3 regions of the Paenibacillus sp. FSL K6-1096 genome follow, and region 2 is predicted to be linked to each of the others. Evidence: a T-box and tRNA genes for the amino acid it is inferred to sense, from the RefSeq annotation. Region 2 holds a T-box; the other regions hold tRNA genes.
What was found. The T-box of region 2 lies ahead of argS (arginine--tRNA ligase). A T-box ahead of a tRNA ligase gene usually reads a tRNA of that ligase, here a tRNA-Arg.

Region 1: it encodes a tRNA-Arg, which carries the amino acid that the T-box ahead of argS (arginine--tRNA ligase) is inferred to sense. The anticodon was not compared.
Region 3: it encodes a tRNA-Arg, which carries the amino acid that the T-box ahead of argS (arginine--tRNA ligase) is inferred to sense. The anticodon was not compared.

Annotation. Positions count from the first base shown of each region.
Region 1 is NZ_CP150274.1:2,872,912-2,876,165, reverse strand. Features, by position in the region: rRNA gene MHI24_RS12715 (23S ribosomal RNA) at 1-776, shown strand, start outside; rRNA gene rrf (5S ribosomal RNA) at 835-951, shown strand; tRNA gene MHI24_RS12705 (tRNA-Asn) at 961-1,036, shown strand; tRNA gene MHI24_RS12700 (tRNA-Thr) at 1,038-1,113, shown strand; tRNA gene MHI24_RS12695 (tRNA-Glu) at 1,122-1,196, shown strand; tRNA gene MHI24_RS12690 (tRNA-Val) at 1,322-1,397, shown strand; tRNA gene MHI24_RS12685 (tRNA-Gln) at 1,450-1,523, shown strand; tRNA gene MHI24_RS12680 (tRNA-Lys) at 1,529-1,601, shown strand; tRNA gene MHI24_RS12675 (tRNA-Leu) at 1,618-1,701, shown strand; tRNA gene MHI24_RS12670 (tRNA-Gly) at 1,711-1,785, shown strand; tRNA gene MHI24_RS12665 (tRNA-Arg) at 1,793-1,869, shown strand; tRNA gene MHI24_RS12660 (tRNA-Pro) at 1,928-2,001, shown strand; tRNA gene MHI24_RS12655 (tRNA-Gly) at 2,014-2,087, shown strand; tRNA gene MHI24_RS12650 (tRNA-Pro) at 2,106-2,179, shown strand; gene MHI24_RS12645 (ImmA/IrrE family metallo-endopeptidase) at 2,683-3,099, opposite strand; gene MHI24_RS12640 (helix-turn-helix domain-containing protein) at 3,142-3,254, opposite strand, start outside.
Region 2 is NZ_CP150274.1:2,256,812-2,260,065, reverse strand. Features, by position in the region: gene argS (arginine--tRNA ligase) at 70-2,025, opposite strand; T-box leader at 2,086-2,305, opposite strand; gene MHI24_RS09855 (hypothetical protein) at 2,542-2,847, opposite strand; gene MHI24_RS09850 (hypothetical protein) at 3,060-3,254, shown strand, end outside.
Region 3 is NZ_CP150274.1:4,673,837-4,677,090, forward strand. Features, by position in the region: rRNA gene rrf (5S ribosomal RNA) at 148-264, shown strand; tRNA gene MHI24_RS20660 (tRNA-Ile) at 329-405, shown strand; tRNA gene MHI24_RS20665 (tRNA-Asn) at 409-484, shown strand; tRNA gene MHI24_RS20670 (tRNA-Ser) at 489-578, shown strand; tRNA gene MHI24_RS20675 (tRNA-Glu) at 723-797, shown strand; tRNA gene MHI24_RS20680 (tRNA-Val) at 947-1,022, shown strand; tRNA gene MHI24_RS20685 (tRNA-Met) at 1,052-1,125, shown strand; tRNA gene MHI24_RS20690 (tRNA-Asp) at 1,141-1,218, shown strand; tRNA gene MHI24_RS20695 (tRNA-Gln) at 1,310-1,384, shown strand; tRNA gene MHI24_RS20700 (tRNA-Lys) at 1,414-1,489, shown strand; tRNA gene MHI24_RS20705 (tRNA-Leu) at 1,506-1,589, shown strand; tRNA gene MHI24_RS20710 (tRNA-Gly) at 1,597-1,671, shown strand; tRNA gene MHI24_RS20715 (tRNA-Arg) at 1,682-1,758, shown strand; tRNA gene MHI24_RS20720 (tRNA-Pro) at 1,885-1,958, shown strand; tRNA gene MHI24_RS20725 (tRNA-Gly) at 1,971-2,041, shown strand; gene MHI24_RS20730 (WYL domain-containing protein) at 2,658-3,254, shown strand, end outside.

The DNA of each region.
Region 1 (3,254 bases), 620 kb from region 2:
GATAGGTGGGAGCCGTGGAAAGCGGAGCGCAAGCTTCGCTGGAGGCGCCGTTGGGATACCACCCTGATCGTATCTAGGTTCTAACCTGGTACCCTAAGCGGGTACGGGGACCGTGTCAGGCGGGCAGTTTGACTGGGGCGGTCGCCTCCTAAAGAGTAACGGAGGCGTTCAAAGGTTCCCTCAGAATGGTTGGAAATCATTCGAAGAGTGCAAAGGCAGAAGGGAGCTTGACTGCGAGACCTACAAGTCGAGCAGGGACGAAAGTCGGACTTAGTGATCCGGTGGTACCGCATGGAAGGGCCATCGCTCAACGGATAAAAGCTACCCTGGGGATAACAGGCTTATCTCCCCCAAGAGTCCACATCGACGGGGAGGTTTGGCACCTCGATGTCGGCTCATCGCATCCTGGGGCTGAAGTAGGTCCCAAGGGTTGGGCTGTTCGCCCATTAAAGCGGTACGCGAGCTGGGTTCAGAACGTCGTGAGACAGTTCGGTCCCTATCTGTCGTGGGCGCAGGAAATTTGAGAGGAGCTGTCCTTAGTACGAGAGGACCGGGATGGACGTACCGCTGGTGCACCAGTTGTTCCGCCAGGAGCATGGCTGGGTAGCTACGTACGGACGGGATAAGCGCTGAAAGCATCTAAGCGTGAAGCCCCCCTCAAGATGAGATTTCCCAGTATGTAAGACCCCTTGAAGACGACGAGGTAGATAGGTTGGAGGTGGAAGTGCAGCAATGCATGGAGCTGACCAATACTAATCGGTCGAGGGCTTATCCAATAAACTAACACACAAATTCGTTTCGGATTCAGTTTTCAGGCGATTAAGCCTGTAATCGTTTGGTGGCGATAGCGGAAGGGTTCCACGCGTACCCATCCCGAACACGACCGTTAAGCCTTCCAGCGCCGATGGTACTTGGACCGAAGGGTCCTGGGAGAGTAGGACGCCGCCAAGCGGATAATATTCCCTGATAGCTCAGTTGGTAGAGCACTCGACTGTTAATCGAGTTGTCACAGGTTCGAGTCCTGTTCGGGGAGCCATGCTCTCATAGCTCAGCAGGTAGAGTGCTTCCATGGTAAGGAAGAGGTCACCGGTTCGAATCCGGTTGAGAGCTCCACTAATTAAGGCCCGTTGGTCAAGGGGTTAAGACACCTCCCTTTCACGGAGGTAACATGGGTTCGAATCCCATACGGGTCACCATTATTATGGGATGAGAAATCCCTGGGTTCGTTGGAGCATAAGCTTCGTTAGGAACACTTCGCAATCTCGTAACGGAGTGAAGAGTATCCCATACGGGTCACCATTTTTGAAATTATTGTACATATGGAGGCTTAGCTCAGCTGGGAGAGCATCTGCCTTACAAGCAGAGGGTCGGGGGTTCGAACCCCTCAGCCTCCACCATAATGTCCTTGATATATGAGTGTGATTGTGGGCATTATATAGTTATTATTGTAGGGGATTAGCCAAGCGGTAAGGCAACGGACTCTGACTCCGTCATCATAGGTTCGAATCCTATATCCCCTGCCAAATTTGAGCCATTAGCTCAGTTGGTAGAGCACCTGACTTTTAATCAGGGTGTCGAAGGTTCGAGTCCTTCATGGCTCACTTGATTTGCTTCCATGCGCGTGTGGCGGAATGGCAGACGCACCAGACTTAGGATCTGGCGTCGTAAGACGTGGGGGTTCAAGTCCCTTCACGCGCACCATATTATTATGCGGACGTGGCTCAGCGGTAGAGCATCGCCTTGCCAAGGCGAGGGTCGCGGGTTCGATTCCCGTCGTCCGCTCCATAATTTTGCGCCCTTAGCTCAGCTGGATAGAGCGTTTGACTACGAATCAAAAGGTCGGGAGTTCGAATCTCTCAGGGCGCGCCATTATAGCATCATTGAATTATCTAAGTGTCAATATTTTTGTTTTATAGGCTTTAAATAACGGGATGTAGCTCAGCTTGGTAGAGCACCTGGTTTGGGACCAGGGGGTCGCATGTTCAAATCGTGTCATCCCGATACTTCATCTGTGCGGGTGTAGTTCAATGGTAGAACTTCAGCCTTCCAAGCTGATAGCGTGGGTTCGATTCCCATCACCCGCTCCATATACAATTTTATAATTTCGGGATGTAGCTCAGCTTGGTAGAGCACCTGGTTTGGGACCAGGGGGTCGCATGTTCAAATCGTGTCATCCCGATTCCACAGCTCATCGCTGACATTGAACTCTTACTTCGGTAAGAGTTTTTTGTGTTTAAGGAATTAGCCCACCCTAGCCCCGGATGCAAATCAAAAGGATAAATCCATTAAGGAGCGTGCTCACAGTAATGGCTTAAAGAGAGTAATAAAGAGCAATAGTGCACCTGATTCCAGCAGATGTTAGCTAAATGAGCCAATGAGGAGCAGAAGTGCACTTGAATCCAGCAAACGTTAGCTAAATGAGCCAATGAGGAGCAGAAGTGCACCAGGTTCCAGCAGATGTTAGCTAAATGATCTAATGAGGAGCATTGATGCACCAGATTCCAACAGAAGTTAGCTAGATGAGCCAATAAGGAGCACTAATGCACCTGATTCCAGCAGAAGTTGGCTAGACAAGCCAATGATGAGCACTAGTGCACCCCATCACGCCGGCAGCCCGCTGAAGCTATCTATCGGAGAGTACGCCGGGGGCAACTTTTTCACCTCATGAATAGAACGTACGTTCTATTGATCCTCCGAAAAAAAGACAACCTCTGCCGGGATGCCGATTCGTGCATAATAGCTCTGGACGGATTCATCTTGTTCGATGGGAGTGCCGGCTGATAATAGCTTCACGGCGAACAGGTTGGCTTGCCGCTCCAGCTTCCCTGGCGGGAAATAGGAATGCTCCTCCAGAAAAAAACGGTTCACCCCTTTGTGCAGGCGGTCATGGGCCAATTCATGAGCACAGACAAACCGCTGCCATTCCAGAGGTAATTGATGATGAATGACGATGAATCTTCTTCTTAGTTTACGGTAATATAGGCCCTTGGTGACTTCACCCAGATTCATGAACCTGACGTGAATGCCGAGTGCTTCGGCCAGCTCGAACGGGTTGTTGGTTTTATATTTTGTGACCAGACGCTTGATTAGTTCATCCATATTCTTCACCCGCAGCATCTTCATAGTAATAGGCTTGTCTGGTTATTCCCCGGAACGCGGGTCGCGTTTGGGCTTGGGGGTTCTTTTGTTCATTTGCTTGGCTTCCCAGAACAGGCCGGTTAACACATCCTTGATCCGCTGCTTATCTTCCTTAT
Region 2 (3,254 bases):
AGCGGGGAGGAAATCACGCTTTTTCGGCAAATAAGGTCCTCTGTGTCCGCGTAATACTCATTACTGGGCTTACATCCGCTCCGGCTTGGGCAGGCCCAGCACATCCAGCGCCTCGCCCAGGGTGGCGGTGAAGCTGCGGGTCAGCCACAAGCGGAAGGCGATGCTGGCCTCACTGCCTTTGAGGATCGGGCAGGCGGAGTAGAAGTTATTGAACAGCGAGGCCAGACTATGGGCATAATTGCAGATCGTATTCGGCGTCAGCTCCCGGCTGGCTGTGTACAGTGTGTCCTGCCACAAGCTGAGCTGTCTCAACAGGGCAAGCTCAGCGGCTTCAAGCTGCGCCGGGAAGGGCGGCAGCCCGCTGGCTGCTTTGTCCGTGTCCTTGCCCCAACTGCCCGCAGCTTCCACACCCGCATTACCCGCAGTCACTTCGCTCATGTCCACACCGCCCGCACCCTCGGCCGCCAAGCCCTTACTAATTACCCGGCTGGCCCGGGCATAAGCGTACATCAGGTAGACGCCGGTATTGCCGGAGATTTCCATCGCCTGCTTGAAGTCGAACACAATCTCGGTGCCCAGATTGAAGCGCAGCAGGTAGTAACGGATGGCAGCGGTGGCGATGAGCCGGCTGGACAGCCCGTTTTTATCCGAACGGGTCGCTTCGATGGTATCCTCCATAAGCCGGACGAGGTCGGCGACCTTGATGCCGATTCCCTGGCGCCCGGACATGGCGTAGGAGCTTTTGCCGCTGGAGGTATCGATGCCAAGCTCAGCCGCAGAAGCGGGACTCAGCGAGACGACGCCGTAGCTGACATGATGCAGCGAGTCCGCTTGTGCGCCGAACCCCAGCGCCTGGAGAGCCTGCTTCACCATCGCCTGAGGATACTCCTGCCGGTAATCAATGACATTCACCACCCGGTCCGCCTGTCCAAAAGGCAGCGCCTGCCCCGTCAAGCCGGTCGTCCACAGCCCGCTGCTGAACTCGCTATACTTGAAGTCCTTGTCCAGCAGTCCGAATTTCCACAGATGATAAGCGATATCCTTGGCCGTATAGGTCAAAATCCCGTTCGAGCGCACCAGCACCTTATCCTTCTGATGCTCCTCAAGCGTGTCTGCTTCCGTGTCTTCAGCGGATTGCTTCAGAATCCAGCAGCCGGCCAGCTTGCCCTCCGTCTCCTGAACGAACACCCCTGTCTGCGACAGCAGGCTGAATGCCGCTGACCAGAAGCCCTCTCTCAGAATGCTGCTCTCCCACACCAGCAGGTCGTAGTCAATGCCGAAGCCGCGCATCTCCTCAACATGCTCTCTGACGATCTGCCCGGCGACCAGCGCGCCCATCCAGGCGGTGTTGCCGTCCCCTTCCTCCAGCGCGTGGAGAATCTCTGTCCGCTTCTGGACCGTCTCAGGATGCTGTGCATACGTCTTGTTGATCTCAGCGTAAATATCCCAGCAGTAATCGCCGAACCGGACATGCCCGCCCGCCAGCGGAACATGCAGCAGACCGGCCACCGTATCAGCCAGCTGATTGCCGAGATCATCCACGTAGTTGTGCACCTCAACGGTATGGCCGGTGGCCCGCAGCATTCGCACCAGCGCATCTCCGATGCAGGCGTTTCTCAGATGCCCTACGTGCATGCTTTTATTCGGGTTAACTGAGGTATGCTCGACAATGATCTTCGTTCCATGACTCTGCGGCAGCGCAAAATCATCCTTGGCCTCTGCCCACGCCCGCCAATTCAAGTACAGGTTAATGAAGCCCGGCGCAGCTACGCGGACACTCTGTACCAGCCCGTTCACCGAACCTGACGCCTGGAGCTCTGCGGCAATCAGCTCTGCGATGGCAAGCGGTGACTTGCGCAGAGGACGGGCCAGCTGCATGGCGATATTGCTGGAATAATCCCCGTGCTCGGCATTCGCAGGCTGCTCCAGCGCCACGGTTCCCTGAGGGAGCCCGGCTTGGCCGAGCTCTGCGGAGATGATGCGGACAGCCTGCTCCAGACTGTGCCCGATAAGCTCACTTAACAATGACATGTAATAGAACCTCCTGATGATTGGTTAGATAACGACAAAAAAAGCCTGCGTCTCCTAAGAGACGAGGCCTGTGCGCTCGCGGTACCACTCCTGTTGCTGAACCGTTGGTTCAACCACCTTATAGGGTAACGGTCCTGAGCCGGGGCTTCCTACTGCAAGTTCAGAAGTCCATCTCACGGGTGCGCTTCACCGCCTTCATCTGTACCGGCTTACACCAACCCGGCTCGCTGGGGACTAGACTAGAGACGATTACTCTCCCGTTCATCGATTCAATATGAGTTTGTATCAGTATAACGAATTTCCGGCAGAATGCAAGAGTCTATCTCCGCATGGCCGGCAGATTTTCTGTCCGGATGTTAGTCCGCAGTAGGCGCTCCAGTCAGATTCTTGATGTCGGTTGAGCCGTAAATCAGCAGCACAATGGCGATGACCAGCAGAATGCCGCCGGCAAAGCCTTCCCCGTCAAAACTGTCCATATCCCCGCACCTCCCTTTACTGGCGTCCGAATGCTCAGGAGCTGTCGGCTTTCTTTTTCAAGGCGGCCATGATCTCGTTCAGTGTCAGACTGCTGTTGTCATTCAGGAAGCTGACCAGCTTATCGACATTATTGTTAGCCGGATCACCTAGTGTTTTATATTTACCGACCAGACTGACGAACATCGAAGCGTCCGTATACATCTGGATGGAGTCGACCTTCAGTTTGCCGGTCAGCAGCAGTGCGGCGACGGTGTATTCCAGCCCTTTGGGGATTTGCGTTTTGGAGCTGGAGGCTGTTTTTTTGGCGGCCGGCTTCTTTCCTTTTCCAGGAGGGGGCATGGGACTCCCTTCTTCCGTATGGCGTTCTGTAGAGGAAAGTACAGCGGGGCAGACTCTCCTTGTTACCAGGATATGCCATCCGGCGGATATTGGTGAAATTGACCGGAGCTGTGTCCACACCGCGAAGCCTGCGCGTGAATAGAATATAAGGCAATAAATAATCCATTTTTGCCAGTGGATAGGTCCACAAACAGGAAGGAGAGAGGCGCAGAATGGCGATTTTATCAACAGGCCCGATTGAGAACAATGCCGTTTCGGGAGTCAGACCTACACAGACGGTTACTGTAAAGATAGCGAAACGGAATACTGGAGGCAGTACCACCGTCAGTATCCAGGGCTATGTGCTGAACGGAACAAGAACGCTGTATGTCAGTGAGGTGGCTGAGGTCGCTCCCAATCAAGTGCTG
Region 3 (3,254 bases), 2.4 Mb from region 2:
GTACTTTCCGGGGGCCCCGTAACAAGGGCAAACGCAGATTTCTGTTTCGGATTCAGTTTTCAGGCGATTAAGCCTGGCAGGAAGTTAAACCGATGGTTTGATATTTTCTGTAGCGATTTCGAGAAGCGTAGGCTTCGAAAAATCACGTTTGGTGGCGATAGCGGAAGGGTTCCACGCGTACCCATCCCGAACACGACCGTTAAGCCTTCCAGCGCCGATGGTACTTGGACCGAAGGGTCCTGGGAGAGTAGGACGCCGCCAAGCGGGATTTCCCACACACATCTGTGGTATTTTTTTTGCCCTGATGGGTTGAATAGTGTATAAGAACGGGCCTTTAGCTCAGCTGGTTAGAGCGCACCTCTGATAAGGGTGAGGTCAGTGGTTCGAGTCCACTAAGGCCCACCATATTCCCTGATAGCTCAGTTGGTAGAGCACTCGACTGTTAATCGAGTTGTCACAGGTTCGAGTCCTGTTCGGGGAGCCACTTTGGAGAGGTGTCCGAGTTTGGCCGAAGGAGCACGATTGGAAATCGTGTAGGCGCCACAAGCGTCTCGAGGGTTCGAATCCCTCTCTCTCCGTAGCAGTACTTCTTTTGAATAGGGATGAGAACCCTCAGTGGTTCGTTGGAGCATAGGCTTCGTTAGCACTGCTTCGCAATCTCGTAACGAAGTGAAGAGTATCCCTCTCTCTCCGTAGCAGTACTTCATTACATTCCACAGCATGGCCCGTTGGTCAAGGGGTTAAGACACCTCCCTTTCACGGAGGTAACATGGGTTCGAATCCCATACGGGTCACCATTTTTGATGGGATGAGAATTCCCTGGGTTCGTTGAAGCATAGGCTTCGGAAGGAATACTTCGCAATCTCGTAACGGAGTGAAGAGTATCCCATACGGGTCACCATTTTTGATGGGATGAGAATTCCCTGGGTTCGTTGAAGTTTAACATGGAGGCTTAGCTCAGCTGGGAGAGCATCTGCCTTACAAGCAGAGGGTCGGGGGTTCGAACCCCTCAGCCTCCACCATCTATAACTAAATAGATTGTTATTAATGACGCGGGGTGGAGCAGCCCGGTAGCTCGTCGGGCTCATAACCCGAAGGCCGCAGGTTCAAATCCTGCCCCCGCAATTAACCTTTAACTCTGGAACCGTGGTGTAGTTGGCCTAACATGCCTGCCTGTCACGCAGGAGATCGCGGGTTCGAATCCCGTCGGTTCCGCCATTTTAATGGCATAAGGAATGAGATGGATTAAGGCAACAGGGATTGAGCATCCTATATTTCGAAGTATAGAGGTTCCACCTGATTCCGACATTGGGGATTAGCCAAGCGGTAAGGCAACGGACTTTGACTCCGTCACTCATAGGTTCGATTCCTATATCCCCAGCCATCATTTTTTGGGATTGAGTTCTTGTATGAGAGCCATTAGCTCAGTTGGTAGAGCACCTGACTTTTAATCAGGGTGTCGAAGGTTCGAGTCCTTCATGGCTCACCATTTTGTTATGACGTGTGCGCGTGTGGCGGAATGGCAGACGCACCAGACTTAGGATCTGGCGTTTCACGACGTGGGGGTTCAAGTCCCTTCACGCGCACCATGTTTTTGCGGACGTGGCTCAGCGGTAGAGCATCGCCTTGCCAAGGCGAGGGTCGCGGGTTCGATTCCCGTCGTCCGCTCCATATAGATTTTGCGCCCTTAGCTCAGCTGGATAGAGCGTTTGACTACGAATCAAAAGGTCGGGAGTTCGAATCTCTCAGGGCGCGCCATTTATCACTTCCTTGAATCATCTAAGTGTCCGTCAGATTCGAACGAGTTCGTTGAAGCATAAGCTTCGATAGCTCTACTTCGCAATCGGATGCGTAGCATCCGTATCTCTCAGGGCGCGCCATTAACGGGATGTAGCTCAGCTTGGTAGAGCACCTGGTTTGGGACCAGGGGGTCGCATGTTCAAATCGTGTCATCCCGATATTTCATCTGTGCGGGTGTAGTTCAATGGTAGAACTTCAGCCTTCCAAGCTGATAGCGTGGGTTCGATTCCCATCACCCGCTTATAGAAGTATTAGACAGTCCTTGGGCCATCCAGGGGCTGTTTTCTTGTTATTGAGGTAGTTCTCCGAACGTTGCGATGGGGGGAAGGGCCTCATGCTCCACAGCCAGTAACTATAAAAGAGAAATCCTGCATAAATTGCAACAATGCTAATCAATAGAAGCGGCATATGCAGAAATCCTGCACCAAATGCAACAAAACCATCCCTCATTTGCTCTAACCACCGGAATTTCTGCAGATAATGCAACAATCCTCCTCAGCAAGTAACAGTTACAGAGAAATCCTGCAAAATATGCAACATTGCTCTCCATACCAAGCGGCGGGGGAGGCATGTGGTCCGAACGTATGCGAAAAACCGAACACAATAGTCGATGCCACAGCAGATGGTCCGAACGTATGCGAAAAACCGAACACAATAGTCGATGCCACAGCAGATGGGCCGAATGTATGCAGACAAACCGAATTCAACCTCAACATGCTGGTGTAACGGACTTGGAGAAACGAATGGAGCCTGCCAGCCTGGTGCGCTTGTTTGCCGACAGCCTAGTTTCCCAAGAACTGGTATAGTAGAGCTGTGGAATCATTGACAACATTTACTTGGAAGCTGAGGGCATCGTTATGACAGACAAGGTAATTCGGATTTTCAAAATCATCAATGCGATTCAGGCCAATCCCGGGATTACAGCGGCGGACTTGGCCTACAGGTGCGAGGTCCATATTAGAACGATATACAGGGATCTTGAGGTTATCAGCCATTTCGCTCCGGTGACGAATGAGGGCAGGGGAACCGGCTACAGGTTCATGGGCAAATTCTTTCTATACCCGCTGGACTTCACGGAGCAGGAGTCTCTGGCGTTCTCGCTGCTGCCGTCGGTGCTGCATGAGCAGAAGATCCCGCCGGGATTTCATTCCGCATATGATAAGGTAATGGGGACCCATCTGAAGGAGAAGTCCAGACAGAACGGGCTGCTGGAGAACATCGCTGATATTATCCAGATGGGTACCCCGGCCTACCGCAAGAAGAGCCGGAATTTCCTGCAGCCGCTGATTGCAGCGATTCTGGAGCAGCGCAGCATCCGGGCAGTATACCATTCTCAATTACGCAATGAGATCACGGAACGGAAGATTGATCCGTATTATCTGGTTCCGCGGGATCAACGCTTTTATCTGATTGGCTATTGTCACCTGCAGAGCGCCATCCGTACCTTCCGCATC